One region of the Streptomyces sp. NPDC002669 genome, then DNA from elsewhere that is predicted to be linked to it. Evidence: riboswitches for the same ligand, from Rfam matches in the RefSeq annotation. Region 1 holds a riboswitch; each other region holds the start of a gene.
What was found. A riboswitch is a leader RNA that binds a small molecule or an ion and turns the genes downstream of it on or off. The one in region 1 is predicted to bind cyclic di-AMP.
Positions count from the first base shown of each region.

Region 2: linked by a shared signal. The riboswitch ahead of ACFYW1_RS32290 (M23 family metallopeptidase) and the one ahead of ACFYW1_RS16610 (transglycosylase family protein) in region 1 are both predicted to bind cyclic di-AMP.
Region 3: linked by a shared signal. The riboswitch ahead of ACFYW1_RS26565 (M23 family metallopeptidase) and the one ahead of ACFYW1_RS16610 (transglycosylase family protein) in region 1 are both predicted to bind cyclic di-AMP.

Region 1 is NZ_JBIAQQ010000009.1:146,014-153,166, reverse strand. It holds gene ACFYW1_RS16630 (exopolyphosphatase) at 1-861, opposite strand, end outside; gene ACFYW1_RS16625 (DUF501 domain-containing protein) at 1,044-1,577, opposite strand; gene ACFYW1_RS16620 (septum formation initiator family protein) at 1,637-2,116, opposite strand; gene eno (phosphopyruvate hydratase) at 2,251-3,537, opposite strand; gene ACFYW1_RS16610 (transglycosylase family protein) at 3,860-4,630, opposite strand; cyclic di-AMP (ydaO/yuaA leader) riboswitch at 4,634-4,805, opposite strand; gene ACFYW1_RS16605 (transglycosylase family protein) at 5,117-6,109, opposite strand; gene ACFYW1_RS16600 (cytochrome P450) at 6,216-7,153, opposite strand, start outside.
Region 2 is NZ_JBIAQQ010000030.1:23,422-30,574, forward strand. It holds gene ACFYW1_RS32285 (aldo/keto reductase) at 1-603, opposite strand, end outside; gene ACFYW1_RS32290 (M23 family metallopeptidase) at 779-1,861, opposite strand; cyclic di-AMP (ydaO/yuaA leader) riboswitch at 1,984-2,136, opposite strand; gene ACFYW1_RS32295 (PP2C family protein-serine/threonine phosphatase) at 2,409-3,569, opposite strand; tRNA gene ACFYW1_RS32300 (tRNA-Met) at 3,759-3,832, opposite strand; gene ACFYW1_RS32305 (SHOCT domain-containing protein) at 4,070-4,480, shown strand; gene ACFYW1_RS32310 (FAD-binding oxidoreductase) at 4,715-6,181, shown strand; gene ACFYW1_RS32315 (heme-binding protein) at 6,279-6,830, shown strand; gene ACFYW1_RS32320 (helix-turn-helix domain-containing protein) at 6,949-7,153, opposite strand, start outside.
Region 3 is NZ_JBIAQQ010000020.1:52,426-59,578, forward strand. It holds gene ACFYW1_RS26550 (GNAT family N-acetyltransferase) at 1-1,138, opposite strand, end outside; gene ACFYW1_RS26555 (HPr family phosphocarrier protein) at 1,311-1,592, shown strand; gene ACFYW1_RS26560 (GntR family transcriptional regulator) at 1,809-2,534, opposite strand; gene ACFYW1_RS26565 (M23 family metallopeptidase) at 2,770-3,573, opposite strand; cyclic di-AMP (ydaO/yuaA leader) riboswitch at 3,587-3,751, opposite strand; gene ACFYW1_RS26570 (M16 family metallopeptidase) at 3,986-5,368, opposite strand; gene ACFYW1_RS26575 (M16 family metallopeptidase) at 5,392-6,759, opposite strand; gene ACFYW1_RS26580 (DNA topoisomerase (ATP-hydrolyzing) subunit A) at 7,029-7,153, shown strand, end outside.

The DNA of each region.
Region 1 (7,153 bases):
GGCGAGCAGGATCAGCGCCCCGGCGGCGATCACGTCGACGCGTCCCGGGTGCATCGCGCCGATCGCGGCCCGTTCGGCGTGGGTGGAGGCGAGGAGCCGGGAGGTGATCTCCTGCACCTGGTCGAAGGAGATCCGGGAGTGGTGGATCGCCTCCGAGTCGTACGCGTCGAGCCCCTGGGCGATCGCGGCGACCGTGGTGACCGTCCCGGCGAGGCCGACGAGGGTGGCGGTCCCGGCGAGCGGGACGCTCTTCTCGGCGAGGTCGAGGGCGGCCTCGATGTCGGCCCGGATCGCGTCGATCCGGCCGGCGGACGGCGGGTCGGCCACGACGCCGTCCCGCACCAGGTGACGTTCGGTCATCCGGACGCAGCCGATGTCCACGGAGCGCGCGGCCCGGACGTGGTCGTCGCCGACGACGAACTCGGTGGAGCCGCCGCCGATGTCCACCACGAGGTACGGCTTCGCCAGGTGGTCGTGGTCCGCGAGTTCCCGGGTGGCGCCGGTGAAGGAGAACTCCGCCTCCTGGTCGCCGCTGATCACCTCGGGGTCGACGCCCAGGATCTCCCGAACGCCGCGGACGAACTCGTCCCGGTTCTCCGCGTCGCGGGAGGCGGAGGTGGCCACGAAGCGGATCTTCCGCGCCCCGTGCTCCTCGATCACCTCCGCGTACCGGCGGCAGGCGGCGAACGTCCGCTCCAGGGCCTCGGGGGCGAGCCGCCCGGTGCGGTCGACGCCCTGGCCGAGGCGGACGATCTCCATCCGGCGGTCGAGTTCGACGAGTTCACCGGTGGCCGGGTCGGCGTCGGCGACGAGCAGGCGGATGGAGTTGGTACCGCAGTCGATGGCGGCCACGCGGGTCATGAAGTACTCCCAGATCGAGCCCCTCCGAGGAACGAGGAGCAGTTCGGGCCCCTCCGACGCCCGAGGAGCAGATCAAGCCCCTCCGGCGATCGAGGAGCGGGGTCCGGGGCAGCGCCCCGAAACCGAGCCCCTCGGCGATCGAGGAGCGGGGGTCCGGGGCCGAGCCCCCGGAGGGGGTCCGGTCAGTCCTCGTCCGGCCCGCCGCACGGCGAGACGCACGGCCCCTTGCGCCACCACTCCGGCAGCATCGCGATCGCCTCGTCGCCCAGCGGGTTCACTCCCGGCCCCGCGGCCAGCGAGTGCCCGACCAGGACGTGCAGGCACTTCACGCGGTCCGGCATGCCGCCCGCGCTCGGGAAGCCCTCCAGCACCTCGATGGCGTCGCGCCGGGCGATGTAGTCCTCGTGGGCGGCCCGGTAGGCGGCGGCCAGCTCGGGGTCGGTGGCGAGGCGCTCGGTCATCTCCTTCATGACCCCGTTCGCCTCCAGCGTGCCGATCGCGGACGCGGCGCGCGGGCACGTCAGGTAGTACGTCGTCGGGAACGGCGTGCCGTCCTCCAGCCGGGGCTGCGTCTCGACCACGTCGGGGTTGCCGCACGGGCAGCGGTGCGCGATCGCGCGCAGGCCGCGCGGCGGCCGGCCCAGCTGCTGCTGGAACGCGGCGATGTCCGCCTCGGTGGGGGCGGTGGACTCGGTCTGGGGAGGGGGCGTTTCCATGCCTGCCTAGGTTCTGATCGGGCTGCTCGAACTGCGGTTCTGCAGATGGGTGGAGAGGGTCAGTCGCGGTCGGCGCCGTCGGCGCTGTCGATGCCGTCCCAGAGGTTGGAGTGCCACGGCCCGCCGGACTCGCCCGCCCGGCCGTTGCGTTCCTCGGCCGCGTCGGGGTCGATCACCGTGTAACCGGTCTCCCCGGGAAGAAGGTAGTGCAGATGCGTACGGGCCAGCTGCCTGATGTACGCGTCGTCCTGGAGGCGCGCCTTCTCGTCGCGCAGCTCCTCGGTACGGACCCGCGCCTCCTCCGCCAGTCGCTCCTGTTCGGCGATCTCGTCCCGCTGCGAGACGTAGCTGCGCATCGGGTACGCGAGCGCGACCACCAGGGAGCAGACGACGAGGGCGAGGAACGCCGCCCGGCCGGTGAGCCGTGAGCGGCGGGCCTGGCGGCGGTTCTGGGACCGGTAGACGCGGGCGGCGGTCTGCTCGCCGAGCAGCCGCAGCCGGGTCGCGGTGGAGAACCGGTCCCGGTCCTTCGCGGCCATTTCTCCGCCTCCCCAATACGCACCCGATACGCACGTCCGTCCCCGCACACGGTACGGGACCGAGTACGGGGACGGACGGACGCCATGGCCCCGTCCTCACGACGGGGCGGCCAACGCTACTTCCGGCGCACGTCCTAGTCGGCGGAACGGAACCGGGGGAACGCCGAGCGGCCCGCGTACACCGCGGCGTCGTCGAGGATCTCCTCGATGCGCAGCAGCTGGTTGTACTTGGCGACGCGCTCGGAACGGGCCGGGGCGCCGGTCTTGATCTGGCCGCAGTTGGTGGCGACGGCGAGGTCGGCGATGGTGACGTCCTCGGTCTCGCCGGAGCGGTGCGACATCATGCACTTGAAGCCGTTGCGCTGGGCCAGCTCCACGGCGTCCAGGGTCTCGGTCAGCGAACCGATCTGGTTGACCTTGACGAGCAGGGCGTTGGCGGAGCCCTCCTCGATGCCGCGGGCCAGGCGCTCGGGGTTGGTGACGAACAGGTCGTCGCCGACGAGCTGGACCTTGGAGCCGAGCTTGTCGGTGATGACCTTCCAGCCGGCCCAGTCGTCCTCGTACAGCGGGTCCTCGATGGAGACCAGCGGGTACGCGGAGACGAGCTCCTCGTAGTACTCGGTCATCTCGGCGGCCGAGCGGGACTTGCCCTCGAACTCGTACTTGCCGTCCTTGTAGAACTCGGACGCGGCGACGTCGAGCGCGAGCGCGACGTCCTTGCCCGGGACGTAGCCGGCTTCCTTGATGGCTTCGAGGATGAGGTCGAGGGCGGCGCGGTTCGAGTCCAGGTTCGGCGCGAAGCCGCCCTCGTCGCCGAGACCGGTCGACAGGCCCTTGGCCTTCAGGACCTTCTTCAGCGTGTGGTAGACCTCGGTGCCCCAGCGCAGGGCCTCGGAGAAGGACTCCGCCCCGATCGGGGCGATCATGAACTCCTGGATGTCCACGTTGGAGTCGGCGTGCGAGCCGCCGTTGAGGATGTTCATCATCGGAACGGGCAGCAGGTGCGCGTTCGGGCCGCCCAGGTAGCGGAACAGCGGCAGGTCCGATGCCTCGGACGCGGCGTGGGCGACGGCCAGCGAGACGCCGAGGATGGCGTTGGCGCCGAGCGAGCCCTTGTTCTCCGTGGCGTCCAGGTCGAACATCGCCTGGTCGATCAGCCGCTGCTCGGTGGCGTCGTAGCCGACGAGCTCCGGGCCGATCTGCTCGATCACGGCGAGGACGGCCTTCTCGACGCCCTTGCCCTGGTAGCGGTTGGGGTCGCCGTCACGGAGCTCGATGGCCTCGAACGCACCGGTGGAGGCGCCGGACGGAACGGCAGCACGGCCCGTGCTGCCGTCGTCGAGGCCGACCTCGACCTCGACCGTGGGGTTTCCGCGGGAGTCGAGGATTTCCCGGGCTACGACGACGTCGATGGACGGCACGAGGCATCTCCTTCTGGGATATGACGCTGGTTGTGCAGGGTCGCTTTGGCCTTGCGACAAGAGCCTAACCGGCCGGGCCCGATCAGCCCGACGACCGCCCGTCCCCTGGGACGAAAAAGGACCCGAGGGCGGACAATGCGGGAGGAAAGGCCAGATTTTTACCGGTCAGTAACTACAGGAGTTGAACAAACCCTCCCGGAGGGCTCCGACGGAAGGGGCCGCGGGGGCCGGTGGCCGCCCGCGCGGCGGGAAGGCGGAAACCCCGGCCCGCGCGTACGGAGGGTCGCGCGGGCCGGGGCCACCGGGGAGGAGAGGATCCCGGCTACTTCGTCAGGTGCAGCTGCTGACCCGGGTAGATCAGGTCGGCGTTCTCGACGATGTCCTTGTTCAGCTCGAACAGCTTCTGCCAGCCGCCCTCGACGCCCCGGTCGGCGGCGATCTTGCTCAGCGAGTCGCCGGTGACGACCTTGTACTCGCCGTCGCCCTTCTTGACCTTCTTGCCGGTCGGGGTGGTGACGGTCTTCCTGGCCTCGGCCCGCGGGGCCGCGGAGCGCTCGGAGCGGGAGGCGGCGGGGGCCTCGGTGCGCTCCTGCTTCGGCTGGGCCTGGCGGGTCGGCTGCGACTGCTGCTTCGGGGCGGCCGGGGCGCTCTGCTGCTGCGTGGAGCCGGACTTCTCGGTGGAGCCGGAGGAGCCGGTGTCGACGCCCGGGTCGACGCCGTCGTTGCGCAGGCCGCCGGCGCCGGCGCAGGCCCAGGCACCCGGGCCCTGCATGTCGAGGAGGCGCTCGGCGGTGGCGATCTGCTGGGCCTTGGTGGCCAGGTCGGCGCGGGGGGCGTACTGCAGACCACCGGCGGCGGCCCAGCTGGACTGGGAGAACTGCAGGCCACCGTAGTAGCCGTTGCCGGTGTTGATCGACCAGTTGCCACCGGACTCGCACTGGGCGACGGCGTCCCAGGTGGCGACGGAGGCGGCGGAGGCGCCGGTCGCACCCATCAGGGGGACGGCGACGGCGGCACCGGTGACACCGGCGAGCGTGGCGATGCGGACGGCCTTGGACGGGCGGCGGTGCTTGCCCTTGCTGGAAAACAGCATGGAACTTCTCCTCACCGACGCCTACGAGGTGAGCTGTCGGGTTCGGGCCAAGTGAGTTGCCCGGTCGCACGTCCTAGCACGCGACTTCACCCCAAGCCGGTCCTGATGCGTCCTTCGACGATCGGGGCCGGCGCCTACCTGGGTCCCCCGCTCCTGCCTACGGCGCTTTACGCGTCTGTTCCCTCCGACCGACGGCAGGATTCGGCGTGACGGTCGACGGGGCCCGCGGTGCGAGCGGTTCCGACCGTAAACATACGCAACCCCCACATTCAAAGATGGACACATCGGACAATAAGCCCTTACTTGCATCTGAGGATCTATTGTTTCCGCAGGTCGGGGCCGATGCGAAGGGTTTCCCGGCGCGCGACACGCCAGTTGACGCAAAGAGACCCATGTCTCACTTACGCATAAGTGGACATAGGTCCCTGAACTGCCCCGGTTCCGGGGTCTTTTTCAGCCGGTCGTCAGGCCGCTCTCACGCGGCTCTCACTCGGCCGTCACACCGAGGTCGAGCCGCTGGCCGGGAAGGATGAGGTCCGGGTCGGAGCCGACCTCGTCCCTGTTCGCCTCGTACAGCGCAGCCCACCCACCAGGGACCTTCTGCGCGTCGGCGATGGCCCAGAGGTTGTCGCCGGGGCGGACGGTGTACGGGTCGCCGGCGGCCGGGGCTTCCGTGTCGCGCGCGCCGTCGCCGCCCCGGGAGGCGTGACGGCCCGGCTCGCGGCCCTCGCCGGCGCCGGTCCCGCGGCCGTCCTCGACGGCCGGGGTGCCGCGGTGCTTGCCGCCCTGACCGCTGGACGATTCAGGTGAACCGGACGGGAGGGACTCCCCGGGCGTGTCGGACGGGGCCTTCGTGGAGCCCTCGGCGGAGCCCTCCGAGGGCGGTGCGGTGGGGGTGCCGGACGAGGGGTCCGGAGACGGCGTGACCGTCCCTGACGGCTCGTCGGCACCGTCCGTGCCGTCCACGGCACCCGCGCCGTCCGCGCCCTCCGTGGCGCCGCTCGCCGGGTCGGCCGGAGTCTTCGACGTCTCCCCGGCGGGCTCCCCGCCCTGCTCCGGGTCGGCGGAGGGCGTGGTCCCCGGGTCGACGCCGGGCAGCGTCCCGTCCGTCGCGAGGCCGGAGATGACCGCGCAGCTGGGCCACGCCTGCGGCCCCTGGTCCTCCAGGACCTTCTGGGCCACGGCGATCTGCTGCGCCCGGCTGGCGAGGTCGGCGCGCTCGGCGTACGACTCGCCGCCGTACGCCTTCCAGGTCTCCGGCGAGAGCTGGAGCCCGCCGTAGGAGCCGTTGCCGAAGTCGGCGCTCCATGTGCCGCCGCTCTCGCACTCGGCCACCCGGTCCCAGGTCGTGGCGTCGGCCGCGTGCGCACCGGACGCGCCGAGCAGCGGGATGGCGATGGCGGACCCGGTCACGCCCGCGGCGACGACGATGGCGGGTGCCTGACGGGGGCGACGGTGTTTGCCGTTCGCGGAGCCCATGGGGTTTGCCTTCCGTGTAGCTGACGTGTGTCTGGTGGGTCGAACGGTGAACCTAGCTGGACTCGAACGGGAGTCACAAGTCGATGCAGCGCGGATCACGTAAAAGTCACAGAGTTGACGAGGAGTCACTTCCGGCCCGTCCGGACTCCGGCGTGAACTCCACGGGAAGGGTGCGCAGTCCGCGCATGATGAGCCCGCCGCGCCACCGCAGATCGCCGGATTCCACCGCGAGCCGCAGGTCGGGGAGGCGTCTCAGCAGCGTGGCGAGCGCGGTCCGGCCCTCCAGCCGGGCGAGCGGCGCGCCCAGGCAGTAGTGGATGCCGTGCCCGTATCCGAGGTGCTGATTGTCACGCCGCGCGAGGTCCAGGGTGTCGGGTTCCGAGAAGCGTTCCGGGTCGCGGTCGGCGGCGGCGAGCACCACGAGCACGGGGTCCCCGGCCGCGATGTCCTGTCCGCCGAGTGTCAGCGGCTCGGTGGCGAACCGCCAGGTCGCCAGCTCGACCGGACCGTCGTACCGCAGCAGCTCCTCGATCCCGGTCTCCAGCAGCGCGCCCTCCTCCGTCTCGATGGAGTGCTGGAGCAGGGCGCGCTGCTCCGGGTCGCGCAGCAGGGAGTGGACGCCGTTGCCGATGAGGTTGACCGTCGTCTCGAACCCGGCGAAGAGCAGGATGAAGGCCATGGCCGCGGCCTCGTTCTCGGTGAGGTGCTCGCCGTGGTCGCTGGCCCGGATCAGCCCCGAGATCAGGTCCTCCCCCGGGTTCTCGCGCTTGCGGTGGATCAGCTCGGCGAGGTAGCCGCGCATCTTCTTCACCGACCTGGCCACCCCGCCGCGCGGGCCGCCGCCGTGGCGGATCATCATGCCCGCCCAGTCCCGGAAGTCGTCCTGGTCCTCGGGCGGCACGCCCAGCAGGTCGCAGATCGCGTAGATGGGGAGCGGGAAGGCGAAGTCGTGGATGAGGTCCGCCCTCCCCTCCTCGGCGAAGCGGTCGATGAGGCGGTCCGTCAGCTCCTGCACCCGCGGCGCGAACTCGGCGACCCGGCGCG
Region 2 (7,153 bases), on a different contig from region 1:
GGCGGCCGTGTCCTGGAGTTCGCCCTCGTAGGTGTCGCGGGAGACCAGGTTGTAGTGCGGCTGGAGGGCGACGTAGCGTGCCAGGCCCTCGCGCTCCGAGAAGTCCAGGGAGGCCCGGAGCCGCTCGGCGCTGATGTTGGAGGCGGCGATCTCCCGGACCTTGCCCTCCTTCACCAGCTGGTCCAGGGCGGTGATGATCTCCTCGACCGGCACGGTCTCGTCGTCGAAGTGCGTGTAGTAGAGATCGATGTGGTCGGTGCCGAGCCGGCGCAGCGACTCCTCGGCGGCGGCCTTGATGGTGGCGGCGGCAAGCCCCTTGTACTCGGGGTGGGCGCCGCCCTTCGTGGCGACGACGACGTCGGACCGGTTGCCGCGCGCGGCGAGCCACTTGCCGAGGACGGTCTCGGACTCACCGCCCTCGTTGCCCGGGACCCAGGCCGAGTACACGTCGGCGGTGTCGATGAAGTTGCCCCCGGCCTCGGCGTAGGCGTCCAGCACGGCGAACGACTGCGCCTCGTCGGCGGTCCAGCCGAAGACGTTGCCACCGAGTGCGAGCGGGAAGACCTGGAGGTCGGAGGAGCCCAGCTTACGAAGAGAAGTCATAAGTGGATCAACGAGTTCCGACGGGCCCGCTATTCCGGCGGGCCCGTTCTTTCCGGCGGCCCGCGGGCGTGCCGGCCCGGTACCTCCCACGAAAAACCGGCAGTCCTGACGTCGGGGGGGAGCGTCAGGACTGCCGGGGTTCATGGGCCGGTGGACCGGGCCGGGCCGGGTCGCCTCAGATGTTGAGGCCCTTGCCGCGGAGCCAGGCCATCGGGTCGACACCCGTGCCGTCGGGGGTGTGGATCTCCAGGTGGAGGTGCGGTCCGGTCACGTTGCCGGTCGCGCCGACGCGGCCGATGGTCTCGCCGGTGGCGACCTTCTGGCCGACGCTGACACCGATCGAGGACTGGTGGCAGTACCAGACCTCCGTGCCGTCCTCCAGCTCCAGCACCGTGCGGTAGCCGTACGAGCCGGACCAGCCCGCCGACTTGATGGTGCCGCCGTGCACGGCCTTGACCGGGGTGCCGGTCGGGGCGGCGAAGTCGAGGCCGGTGTGGTGGCCGGAGGACCACATCGAACCGGCCTGGCCGTAGGTCGAGGTGATCGTGTACGAGGAGGTCGGGACGGCGTAGCTGGCGGCGAGCTTGGCGAGCCGGAGGGCCTCCGCCTTCTTCTTGGCCTCCTCCTCCGCCTTCTTCTTCTCGGCGGCGGCCTTGGCCTCGGCCTCGTCCTGCTGCTTCTTCGCCTCGGCGGCGGCCTTCTCCGCGGCGGCCGCCTCCTCCGCGGCCTTGGCCTCGGCGGCGGCCGCGTCCTGCTGCTGCTCGGCCTGCTGGAGGATGCGGGCGCGGAGCGCCTCGCCGGCATCCGTCCTGCCCTGCTCGGCCTCGGCGGCGGTGATGCCGGCGGAGGTCAGCGGGGTGGTGGCGGTGACGTCCTCGGACGCGTCCTTGTCCGAGTCGTCGGAGAACAGAGCACCCACGCCGGGAAGTGACGCGGCGTCGGGGAGGTTCTCCGTGATGGAGTCGGGGACGGAGATGGAGACCGGCGGCTTGCTCTGCGCGGTGGCCATGCCGCCCGCGCCGACCGCCGCGATGACGCCGACGCCCAGCACCGTGGAGCTGCGGGCGAGTCCGCTGCGCTGCTTGGCGACGCGGTGCCGGCCGCGCACGGGGCGGACGGACTCCTCGGTGGGGTTCCACTCCTCCAGGCTGCGCGCGGGCTCGCCGCCGTTGCCCTCGGTGCGGAAGTCGCCGCCGTAGCCGTCGCTGAAGTCACCGTTGAACCCGGCGTCGTGGTCGCTGCCGTATGCCGTCGTCACCGTCCCGGTGGCCGCCGTGTCGGAACCGCGCTGTGCGGGGAAGTCGGCACCGAAGCCGTAGTCGGGGGTGAACCGGGACGGGGCCTCGGGGGCAGGCTTGTTGGACGCCACGGGGGCGCACTCCTTTCCTTCCTTCTCGCCTACCGGGTTAGCTGACGGGTTCGGAGCAGGAAGGTCTCCTACGGGCCCCTCTGCCTCTCACGAGACACAGGCGTCCGATTCACCCCATATAGGTGGTTCCCCGGTTCCCTTGCGGAATTCGGCGCTCGCGCACGGTGCCGCCACTGGCGGCGGCTGGGACGACCGCGCTGCGTTATCGAACGTTAATAGACACCGGGGTCGCATTCCAAGCCGTTCCCACTGATCGTTCACGTCTTTGGCCTGGACTTTACGGGACATAATCCAATGAAAACGTGCGAGTTGACCGCACCTCAGCCACTACCCCGTTTCTGACGTTGCGTCAAATGTTATGCGGAGCGGCGCCCTTCGATCACGCACCGTGGCGCCGGGAGCGGAAGGAACGGAACCCGGCCCCCGGGCCCGCCCGTCACCCTTCCTCCCGGCCGACGATCCGCACGGTCCTGCGCCGGTCCGGCTCCCCCTCCGCCGGGCGCATGACCGCGAGCAGCGCCATGTCGTCGGTCGTCTCGCCGCCCGTGTGCAGGCGCACGTCGTCGGTCAGCGCGGACAGCAGCTCCTCGGGCCCCGGGAAGATCCGCCCGCGCAGCCGGTCCGCCGGGTCGTAGAAGACCCCTTCGGCGTTCCGTGCCTCGGAGAGGCCGTCCGTGTACAGGAGCAGGGTCGTCCCGGCCGGCAGCTCCCACTCGTCCGTCCGCTGCGGCCACGCGCCCAGGTCCATCCCGAGCGGCAGCGCGGGCTCGGTGGGCCTCAGCACCTCCAGCGCCCCGTCGGGATGCAGCAGGATCGGTTCGGGGTGGCCGCGGTTGACGACGCGCACCCGGGCCGGCCCGGACGGGATCTCGGCCAGCACGGCGGTGATGAACCCCTCCAGCACGTCGAGCCCGCCCCGCCTCGCCTCCTCCCGCGCCAGCGCCCGTTCCAGCCGCCACGCCACGCCCTCCAGCGAGTGCTCCTGCTCGGCCGCCTCGCGGAACGCCCCGATGACCACCGCCACCGTCCCCACGGCTTCGAGGCCCTTGCCCCGCACGTCCCCGACCACCAGCCGCACCCCGTACGGGGTGTCCGTCACGGCGAACAGGTCGCCGCCGACGAACTCGTCCGCCTGCGCCGCCACGTACCGCGCCGCCACGCGCAGTCCGCCGATCCGCTCGGACGGCTTCGGCAGCACCGCGCGCATGGCGGTCTCCGCGATGACCCGCGCGGAGGCCAGCTGCTCGTTGCCGCGCCGCACCACCCCGTTGATCACGACCGCGAGGACCGAGACGGTGGCCAGGGTCAGCAGCTCGATCAGCGGCACCACTTCGGGCAGCGTGCTGCTGGACAGCCGCAGCGCGATGACGGCCAGCATCGAGGCGATGCCGGTGCTGACGGTGCGGGAGAGCGAGAAGAACGGGGCGGCGATCAGCGGCGCCGCCACGAACAGCGGGATGGCGGTGAAGGTCGGCGGCGTGAAGATGTCGAACACCAGCCCGCCGACGATCATCAAGGCGGGCATCGCCCGTACGAACCGCCGGGTGCCGACGCCGCCGTCGACGTGCCCGCCGCGCCGCTGCTCCCGCTTCCACACCACCCGTTGGTCTCCTGCCCGGTACGTCCGCGGCTGCGGACGGAACCGCGCCCCGCCCCCAGACTCCCCGGAACGCGACGGCGCGGCGACCGCTCATCGGCCAATGGGGGGACGGGGCGTGGGGCGGGACGGGAGAACGAAACGAGTCAGGCCCGGCACGCTGCATGCGTGCCGGGCCTGACTCTTCAGTAGCGGGGACAGGATTTGAACCTGCGACCTCTGGGTTATGAGCCCAGCGAGCTACCGAGCTGCTCCACCCCGCGTCGGTGAACACAACTCTACGCCATTCCCGGCGCACTCATGACCACTCGGGTTCCCCGGGGCTTCACCCGGACCGCCTCCGGCCCACGGACCGCACCGGCGATCCGGACCCGGGACCCCGCCCGGGCCCTGTCCGGACCTGACCTCGGACGGCGCGCGCGTACCGATATGCGGTGATATGACTGATTTCATCGACCGGCCGACCGACGCGACGACATCGCACTGATCGGGAGCGAACCGTGGACGACTACTCGTTGCTCGACCTCTTCTGGACCATGCTCTGGTTCTTCCTCTGGGTCATGTGGCTGTTCCTGCTCTTCAAGGTCATCACGGACATCTTCCGCAGCCACGACCTCAGCGGCTGGGGCAAGGCGGCCTGGCTGGTCCTGACGCTGCTGCTGCCGTACATCGGGGTGCTGGTGTACGTGATCGTGCGCGGCAAGTCCATGAGCAGACGGGACATCAAGGAGGCCCAGGACCGGGACGCGGCCTTCAAGGCGTACGTACGGGAGGCGGCGGGCACCTCGGGCGGGGACGGCCCGAAACACGGCAGCCACGTCGACGACCTGGCCAGGCTCGCCGACCTCAGGGACCGGGGCGCCCTCACGGACGAGGAGTACCAGCGCGCGAAGACGAGACTCCTCGTCTGAGCCGGGACGCCCCGGGCCCGCACCGCACCGTCCGCCGTCCCGGGCGCGCATGTCTCCCTCCGCCCGGCCCCGCGGGCTGGCGGGGTCGCGGGGCCGGGCGGAGGCTTGAGGCATCAGCCCACGGCGGCCTCCCCGTCCGCGGCTCCGGACCCCGGGGCCCCGGCCTCCCCCGCCGGGTGCCGGGCGGGGCGCGACCGCCATCCCGACCTCGACGCACGAGGGGGTGGCCAGGCCATGAACGGCACCGCACCCGTACCCCTGGACGCGATGCGGACCGCGTTGCGCGGCCCCGTCATCGGCCCGCAGGACCCGGAGTACCGCCCGGCCGGCACGATCTACAACGCCATGATCGACAGGCGTCCCGCGGCGGTGGTCCGGTGCGCCGACACGGCGGACGTCATGGCCGCGGTCGACTTCGTCCGCGACGAGGGACTCGTGGCCGCCGTCCGCGGCGGCGGCCACAGCGGGGCGGGCCTCTGCCTGGTGGACGACGGCGTCACCATCGACCTCTCGCCCATGCGCTGGGCGCACATCGACCCCGGGGCGCGCACGGCCACGGTCGGCGGCGGCAGCACTCTCGGCGACCTCGACCACGCGGCCCACGCCTTCGGGCTGGCCACCCCGTCCGGCATCCTCTCGACCACCGGCGTCGGCGGCCTCACCCTGGGCGGCGGCCACGGCCACCTCACCCGCAGGTACGGCCTGACGATCGACAACCTGCTGGCCGCGGAGGTCGTCCTGGCCGACGGGACCCCGGTGACGGCGAGCGCCACCTCCCACCCCGACCTCTTCTGGGCGCTGCGCGGCGGCGGCGGGAACTTCGGCGTCGTCACCTCCTTCACCTTTCGGATGCACCCGGTGGACACCGTGGGCGTCGCCGTCACGCTCTGGCCCGCCGACCGGATCCACGACGTGCTGCGCTGGTACCGCGACTTCCTGCCCCGGGCCACCGAGGACCTCAACGGCTTCTTCGCCTCGCTCACCGTGCCGCCGGGGCCACCGTTCCCGGAGGAGATCCACGGCCGGCGGATGTGCGCCGTCGTGTGGTGCTGGACGGGCGACCCCAAGCTGCTGGAAACCACCCTCGAGCCCGTCGAGGACCCCGCGACGCCCGCCTTCCGCTTCACGGCGCCGATGCCCTACCCAGCCCTGCAGTCCATGTTCGACGCGCTGCTTCCTCCCGGCCTCCAGTGGTACTGGCGCGGCAACTTCTTCGACCGGATCACCGACGAGGCCGTCGACGTGCACGCCGAGTACGCCGAGCGCCTCCCCACCGACCTGTCGACCATGCACCTGTACCCGGTCGACGGCGCCGCCCACCGGGTCGGCCCCGACGACACGGCCTGGGCCTACCGGGACGCCGTCTGGTCCGGCGTCATCGCGGGCATCGACCCCGATCCGGACAACGCCGGAAGGCTCCGGCAGTGGTGCGTGGACTACTGGGAGGCGCTGCACCCGCACTCCATGGGCGGCACGTACGTGAACTTCATCGGTGCGGGCGAGACCCCGGACCGGGTACGGGCCACCTACCGCGACCACTACGACCGCCTCGCGGCCGTCAAGCGGACCTACGATCCGCACAACTTCTTCCACGCCAACCAGAACATCGAGCCGGCGGCCCGACCTGCGGAAACGGTGTCGGCATCGTCCGATCGGCCGACCCGGGCGTCATCCGTCGGGGGCCGGGACGAAAGCCCGTAGGGCGACCGGTGCGGGGCGGGTCCGGCCGGAGGATGGATCTCGAAGCGGGAACGCAGAGATTCCCGAGCCCCTGGCCGAACCCGAGGAGTCGTTGACCATGAAGAAGCTGTCGCTGCGCACCCGCGTCCTGACCGGCACCGTCGCCGCCGCCGCCATCGCGGGCACGTTCGGAGTCGTCTCCGCCAACGCCGCGGCCCCCGCCGCCGCGCCCGCCGCCGTCAAGGCCGACGCCGCCAACAAGAACCTCACGCGGTCCACGCACCTGACGATCGAGGCGGCGACGAAGGCCGCGCGGGCGACGCTGGAGGCCGCGGAGAAGGAGAACCAGCGGGTCTCGGTCGCCGTCGTCGACCGCAACGGCAACACCGTCGTCACCCTGCGCGGCGACGGCGCCGGCCCGCAGTCCTACGAGTCGGCCGTGAAGAAGGCGTACACCGCCGTCTCCTGGAACGCCCCCACCTCCGAGCTGGTCAAGCGCCTGCAGAACGCCCCCACGCTGAAGGACATCCCCGGCACCCTCTTCCTCGGCGGCGGCGCCCCCGTCACCGCCAAGGGCGCCCCGATCGCGGGCATCGGCGTCGCCGGCGCCCCCTCCGGCGACCTGGACGAGAAGTTCGCCCGGGCCGGCGTGGCCGCCCTCGGCCGGTAACGGCTCCCCGAACTCCGGCGGCACCCGCTTCCCCCGTACGGGTGTCGCCGGTCCCTCCGCGCACGGCTCTCCCGGGCGGATGCCCCGGCCGGGAGAGCCGTGCGCTCCGGCCCCGGTCTCAGCTCTCGCGGTACTCGACCAGCACCGGCTCCTCGCCGAAACCGATCCGGTCACCGGCCCGGAGCGGAACGGTCCGGCCGTCCATGCGGCGCAGCAGGCGCTCCCCCTCGGCCACGGGCACGTCGACACGCCCCTTCGTCGTCCAGCGGACGAGGAAGGGAGTGCCGCCCCGTTCGAAGCGGCAGGTGTACGCGCCCTCGGGC
Region 3 (7,153 bases), on a different contig from region 1:
GGGCGATGCCGATCGCTCCGGACTGGGTGAAGAGCCCGATGCGTCCGGGGGCGGGTGGTTCGGGGGCCAAGGAGGCGTTCAGCCGGACGGTTTCGGCGTTGTTGATGAGGCCGAAGGCGTTCGGGCCGATGATCCGCATGCCGTACGAGCGGGCCTGGCGGACCAGCTCCCGCTGCCGTTCCCTGCCCTCGGCGCCCCATTCGGCGTATCCGGCGGAGAGGACGACCAGGCCCTGCACGCCGTGCTCACCGCAGTCCTCGACGGCTTCGGGGACCCGGTCGGCGGGCACGGCCACGACCGCGAGGTCGACCGGTTCCCCGATCTCGCCGATCGAACGGTGGGCCGGGACGCCGTCGACCGTGTCCCGGTCCTCGGCGAAGGCGTGGTTCACGGCGTACGTGCGGCCGGTGAAGCCGGCCCCGAGGAGGTTGCGCAGCACCGTGCGGCCGACCCCGCCGGGGGTCCGGCCGACGCCGATGACGGCGACGGATCCCGGGGCCAGCAGGCGCTGCACGGACCGCGCCTCGGCGCGGTGCTCGCGGCCGCGCTGGACGGCGAGGGACTCGGCGGTCGGTTCGAGGTCCAGGGTGAGGTGGACGGAGCCGTCCTCGAAGCTGCGCTGCTGGGTGTAGCCGGCGTCCCGGAACACCTTGATCATCTTGGTGTTGGCGGGCAGCACCTCGGCGGCGAAGCGCCGGATGCCGCGCTCGCGGGCGACGGCCGCGATGTGTTCGAGGAGGGCCGAGGCCACTCCCCTGCCCTGGTGCGCGTCCTGGACGAGGAAGGCGACCTCGGCCTCGTCGGCGGGGGCGGAGGCGGGCCTGCCCCGCCCGTCGATCCGGTCGTAGCGGACGGTCGCGATGAACTCGCCGCCGACCGTGACGGCGAGTCCCACCCGGTCGACGTAGTCGTGATGGGTGAAGCGGTGCACGTCCCGGTCGGACAGGCGGGGGTACGGGGCGAAGAACCGGTAGTACTTCGACTCGTCGGAGACGTGCTCGTAGAAGCTGACCAGCCGTTCGGCGTCGTCCGTGGTGATGGGCCTGATCCGTGCGGTTCCCCCGTCGCGGAGCACCACGTCGGCTTCCCAGTGGTCGGGATAGGCGTGATGCGGGCTCTGCTCCGGCGCGGGCTGCATGGGCAAAGACTACGGCGCCGCCAGCGGTCGCGTGGGGCCCGGGGCCGGGGCAGGCTGAGAGGGCCGTTCGGCGCTGCCGCGGGCGTCGCGGGCATGTTCCGGGCCGTTCGGAGCACCGCGCACCGCGTGAGAGAATGGTCTAGACAACTGTTGATTCATGAAGGGCAGAACCATGGCTGAGCGCCGCGTCAACGTCGGTTGGGCCGAGGGCCTGCACGCCCGCCCCGCTTCCATCTTCGTCCGTGCCGCCACGGCTTCCGGCGTTCCCGTGACGATCGCCAGGGCCGACGGCAACCCGGTGAACGCCGCCTCCATGCTCGCGGTGCTCGGTCTCGGCGCACAGGGGGGCGAGGAGATCGTGCTCGCGTCCGAGGCCGACAACGCCGAGGTCGCCCTGGACCGTCTGGCGAAGCTGGTCGCCGAGGGGCTCGAGGAGCTCCCGGAGACCGTCTGAAACATTTTCTGCGAGAGAGCCGCGGCACCCTGAACCGGAGCCGCGGCTCTTTTGTTTCCTCCGGCCGAAATCATGTGGAGGGACCCGAGTGGGCCCGGCTCCCGGAATGACGGCCCATGGAATCGGGGCAGGGGAATTCGGACGGGTGGAATTATCGCGGACCGGGCCCGCTTCCCTCCGGAATCACACTTCACCCCTTTTTATACGGCCCGATTGTTAATGCCGCGCGCCCGTGGTGTTTACGGGATGTTGCGAGGTCCTCACCCGGTCGGTGCGCGGTACGGCGGGCCGCCGGGCCGTGCGGCCCCCCGGCCGGTCCGTCCGGCGCAGCCGGTGCGCGGCCGCGGCCCGTTCGACGTGCTGGGCGGCCAGCGCCCTGGCCCGGTCCGCGTCACGGCGCGCCACCGCGTCCACGATGGCCCCGCGCTCGGCCCAGGAGTCCATCGGCCGGGCGGGCGGCTCGACCGTGTACATCCAGGCGGTCTTGTGTCGGAGCTGGGTGAGCAGGGCGGTCAGACCGGGGCTGCCCGATGCCTGCACCAGCGTCTCGTGGAACCAGCCGTCCAGCGGGCGCAGGTCCTCCGTCTCGCCCCGCCCGGCCCGGTCCCGGCCGAGCCTGACCAGGCCGCGCAGCACCTTGAGGTGTGCCTCGGTGCGGCGCCGGGCGGCGCGCGCGGCGCCCAGCGGCTCCAGCAGCATCCGGACCTCCAGGAGATCGGCGGCCTCCAGCTCGGTGGGCTCGGCGACACAGGCGCCCGCGTGACGGCGGGTGACCACGAACCCCTCCGACTCCAGGGTCCGCAACGCCTCCCGCACCGGGACCCGGGAAACCCCGTACCGGCGCGCCAGCAACTCCTCGGTGAGTCGGCTGCCCCGCTCGAAGAAACCCGAGACGATGTCGTCACGAATTGCCGTGCATACCGAATGCGCCGGAATGCGCATGTCCGAACCTCCGCCTCGATCCCCCGCACACCGCGGCCGGCCGATACCTGCCCCGTGACTCTATTGCAATGCGACCGTGTTTCCGATGCCGGACGGAAATTCATGAATATCTTTTGGCCGCGGGGCGGTTCGGCGGGCGGGCACCCGCACCGGGCCCCTTGACGGATACGCCGATGGCCCCGGCGGGCTGCCGGGGCCATCGGAAGGGCGTGGAGGGTGCCGCGGGGTGCTCGGGTCAGACGTTGACGCCGTGGGCGCGCAGGTACGCGACGGGGTTCACGTCGGAGCCGTACTCCGGGGTCGTGCGGGCCTCGAAGTGGAGGTGGGGCCCGGTGGAGTTGCCGGTCGAGCCGGAGAGGCCGATCTGCTGGCCCGCGCCGACGCGCTGGCCGACGGAGACGCCGATCGAGGAGAGGTGCCCGTACTGCGTGTACGTCCCGTCCGTCATCCGGAGCACGACGTTGTTGCCGTACGCGCCGCCCCAGCCGGCCTCGACGACCGTACCGGCGCCGACGGCGACGACGGAGCTGCCGGAGGCGGCGTGGAAGTCGACGCCCGAGTGGCTGCCGGAGGACCAGAGCGAGCCGCCGGCCTTGTAGCCGGTGCTGATGTACGAACCGGCGAGCGGCAGCTGGAAGGCGCCCAGCCGGGCACGCTCGGCGGACCGGGCGGCACGCGCCTCCTCGGCACGCTCCTCGGCCGCGCGCTTCGCCTCGGCCCTGGCCTTCGCCACGGCCTTCTTCCTGGCTTCGGCCTTCTTCTCGGCCTCCGCCTTCGCCTTCGCCACGGCATCGGCCTGGTGCTGCTGGGCGTCGGCCTGGGCCTCGATCTGGTCGGCGAGGGTCGCGTCGATGGCGATGACCTGGTTCAGGCCGGCCCCGCTCGCGGAGGGGGCGTCGGAGCCCGCGGCGAGGGCAGGGGAGGCCAGGCCGCCGATGACTCCGGTGGTGGCCAGGGTCGCGACGCCGACGGCCTTCGCGCTCCCGCGCGTCAGGCGGCTCGGGGCACGATGCTTCCCGGTGGCACGGGTGAACGCCATGAAGTGGCTGGTCCTTTCCTTCCTTCTCGCCTACCGGGTTAGCTGACGGGTTCGGAGCAGGAAGGTCTCCTACGGACGCCCCGGCCGTCGCGGCTCGGGCCTCCGATTCACCCCAGGGACTTCATGGGTCCCCGGCTCCCCTGGCTCGCGCCGTACGGGGACTCGGCGATGACTGCCCGGTACGTCGCGGTTGCGGCATACAAGTGGCGGACAGCCGAGCCGACGCTAAGCGGGACCGCTTACGTTCACCAAACGGACAGGCCGTTTTGTAGCGCATCCCACAGGGCAACCAGGCAACCTCTCCCCAAGAGCGGACAAAAGGGAGGGTTGCGGCGAAACCCTCTTCGCCGCAACCCTCCCTTCGTCCCGATATGCGACTATCCGGCCTTCTGTCTTCCGGCAGGGCCGCTCGTCAGCCGGAGACCACCGAGACCTCTCCGATGCCCAGGGCGCGGACCGGCTCCGCGATCCGGGCCGCGTCACCGACGAGGATCGTGACCAGCCGGTCCTCCGGGAACGCGTTGACGACCGCCGCGGTCGCCTCGACCGTGCCGGTCTCCGCGAGCCTGGCGTACAGCTGTGCCTGGTAGTCGTCGGGGAGGTGCTGCTCGACCTGGTCGGCGAGGGTGCTCGCGACGGAGGCCGCGGTCTCGAACTTCAGGGGCGCCACGCCCACGAGGTTCTGCACGGCCGTCTCGCGCTCCTCGTCCGTCAGTCCCTCCGCCGCCAGGGTCCGCAGGACCGTCCACAGGTCCTTGAGCGCCGGCTCGGTGGACTCCGTGTCCACGGATCCGCTGATGGCGATCATCGAGGCACCGGTCGCGCCCGACTCGGAGTCCGGGGCGGACGACCGCAGCACCTGGGCGAAGGCCCGCACGCCGTAGGTGTAGCCCTTCTCCTCGCGCAGCACCCGGTCCAGCCGGGAGGTGAGCGTGCCGCCCAGGCAGTACGTGCCGAGCATCTGGGCCGGCCACACGCTGTCGTGCCGGTCGGCGCCGATCCGGCCGATCAGCAACTGCGTCTGCACCGCGCCCGGACGGTCGACGATCACGACCCGGCCGGTGTCGTCGGCGGTGATCGGCGGGGCGGTCCGGGGCACGGCGGGCTCGCCCGACCAGTCGCCGAGCGTGTCGGCGAGCAGGGCGTCCAGGTCGATGCCGGTGAGGTCGCCGACGACCACGGCGGTCGCGGCGGACGGCCTGACGTGGGCGTCGAAGAACGCGCGCACCGCCGCCGAGTCGATCCGCTCCACGGTCTCCTCGGTGCCCTGACGCGGGCGCGACATCCGCGCCGCGGCCGGGAACAGTTCCTTGGAGAGCTGCTTGGCGGCGCGCCTGGCCGGGTTGGCCTGCTCGTGCGGGATCTCGTCGAGCCGGTTGCGCACCAGCCGCTCGATCTCGCCGTCCGGGAAGGCGGGCGCCCGGAGCGCCTCGGCGACCAGGGCCAGGGCCTTGGCGAGCCGGGAGGCCGGGACCTCCAGGGAGACCCGGACGCCGGGGTGGTCGGCGTGGGTGTCGAGAGTGGCGCCGCAGCGCTCCAGCTCGGCGGCGAACTCCTCCGCCGTGTGCTTGTCCGTGCCCTCGGAGAGCGCCCTCGACATGATCGTGGCCACGCCGTCGAAGCCCTCGGGCTCGGCGTCCAGCGGGGCGTCGAGGAAGATCTCCACCGCGACGACCTGCTGGCCGGGGCGGTGGCAGCGCAGCACCGTCAGGCCGTTGGGCAGGGACCCCCGCTCCGGGGCGGGAAAGGCCCAGGGCCGTGCGACGCCGGGGGCCGGCTGCGGGTGGTACTGCATCGAAACTCCAGTCGCGGCGTCGGTCACTTGCCCGCTCCTTCGTGCGCGTCGGTGTCGTCGGCGTCGGTCTCGTCGGCGGCCTCGGCCGACTCGACCGGCTCGTAGACCAGCACCGCCCGGTTGTCCGGGCGCAGCTGGGCCCCGGCCGCGGCCCGGACCTCCTCCGCAGTCACGTCGAGCACCCGCTGCACGGCGGTCAGGGCGAGCTGCGGGTCGCCGAACAGCACGGCGAAGCGGCACAGTTCGTCCGCGCGGCCCGCGACCGTGCCGAGCCGGTCCAGCCACTCGCGCTCCAACTGGGCCTGCGCCCGCTCCATTTCCTCGGGCGTGGGGCCCTCGGCGGCGAACCGGGCGAGTTCCTCGTCGACCGCGGTCTCGACCTCCGGCACCTCGACCCCGCCGGACATCTTGACGTCCAGCCAGCCGAGCGAGGGCGCTCCGGCCAGTCGCAGCAGTCCGAACCCGGCCGCCACGGCCGTGCGGTCGCGGCGGACGAGACGGTTGTACAGCCGCGACGACTCGCCGCCGCCGAGCACGGTCAGCGCGAGGTCCGCCGCGTCGCACTCCCGGGTGCCGTCGTGCGGCAGCCGGTAGGCGGCCATCAGGGCGCGCGCCGGAACCTCCTCGCGCACCTCCTCGCGCAGCTGCTCACCGATGATCTCGGGGAGCGTGCCGTCGCGCGGCGGCTGCTTGCCGTCGTGGGACGGGATGGAGCCGAAGTACTTCTCGATCCAGGCGAGGGTCTGCTCGGGGTCGATGTCGCCGACGACCGAGAGCACCGCGTTGTTGGGCGCGTAGTACGTACGGAAGAAGGTGCGCGCGTCCTCCAGGGTCGCGGCGTCCAGGTCGGCCATCGAGCCGATCGGCGTGTGGTGGTACGGGTGGCCCTCGGGGTAGGCCAGGGCGGTCAGCCGCTCGAACGCCGTGCCGTAGGGGACGTTGTCGTAGCGCTGGCGGCGCTCGTTCTTGACGACGTCCCGCTGGTTCTCCATGGACTCCTCGTCGAGCGCGGCGAGCAGCGAGCCCATGCGGTCGGCTTCGAGCCAGAGGGCGAGCTCCAGCTGGTGGGCGGGCATGGTCTCGAAGTAGTTGGTGCGCTCGAAGCTGGTGGTCCCGTTGAGCGAGCCCCCGGCCCCCTGCACCAGCTCGAAATGGCCGTTCCCCTTGACCTGGCCGGAGCCCTGGAACATCAGGTGCTCGAAGAGGTGAGCCAGGCCGGTGCGTCCCTTGACCTCGTGGCGCGAGCCGACGTCGTACCAGAGGCAGACTGCGGCGACCGGGGTCAGATGGTCCTCGGAGAGCACCACGCGCAGGCCGTTGGCCAGGCGGTGCTCGGTCGCTGTCAAGCCGCCGGAGCCGGCCTGAGCTGTGGCCGTGTGACCCATGGGCATGTACGTCCCTTCGATCGCGATACTGGATTTCCTGCGAGACCTGCCACTGTAAGCAAGCGCACACGCGCCTGGCGAAGTTCCCGTACCGCGGAAGTTCGCGTGAAAGGGGGGCGCACCCCCGCGCGAGGGGGCGGGAAACCCCGTCGGCGGGCGCCCCGAACGCCCTTTGGGCCGGGTCGAGGTCGGGGATGTCAGTGCGGCGGTCCACAATGGTCCGCGTCAGAACCTGAGGTTGCCCGAACAGAATCCGTGAAGGAGTCGCAGCAGCGATGGCCCGCCGCAGCACGAAGACCCCGCCGCCGGACGACTTCGAGGAGAAGATCCTCGACATCGACGTCGTCGACGAAATGCAGGGCTCCTTCCTCGAGTACGCGTACTCGGTGATCTACTCCCG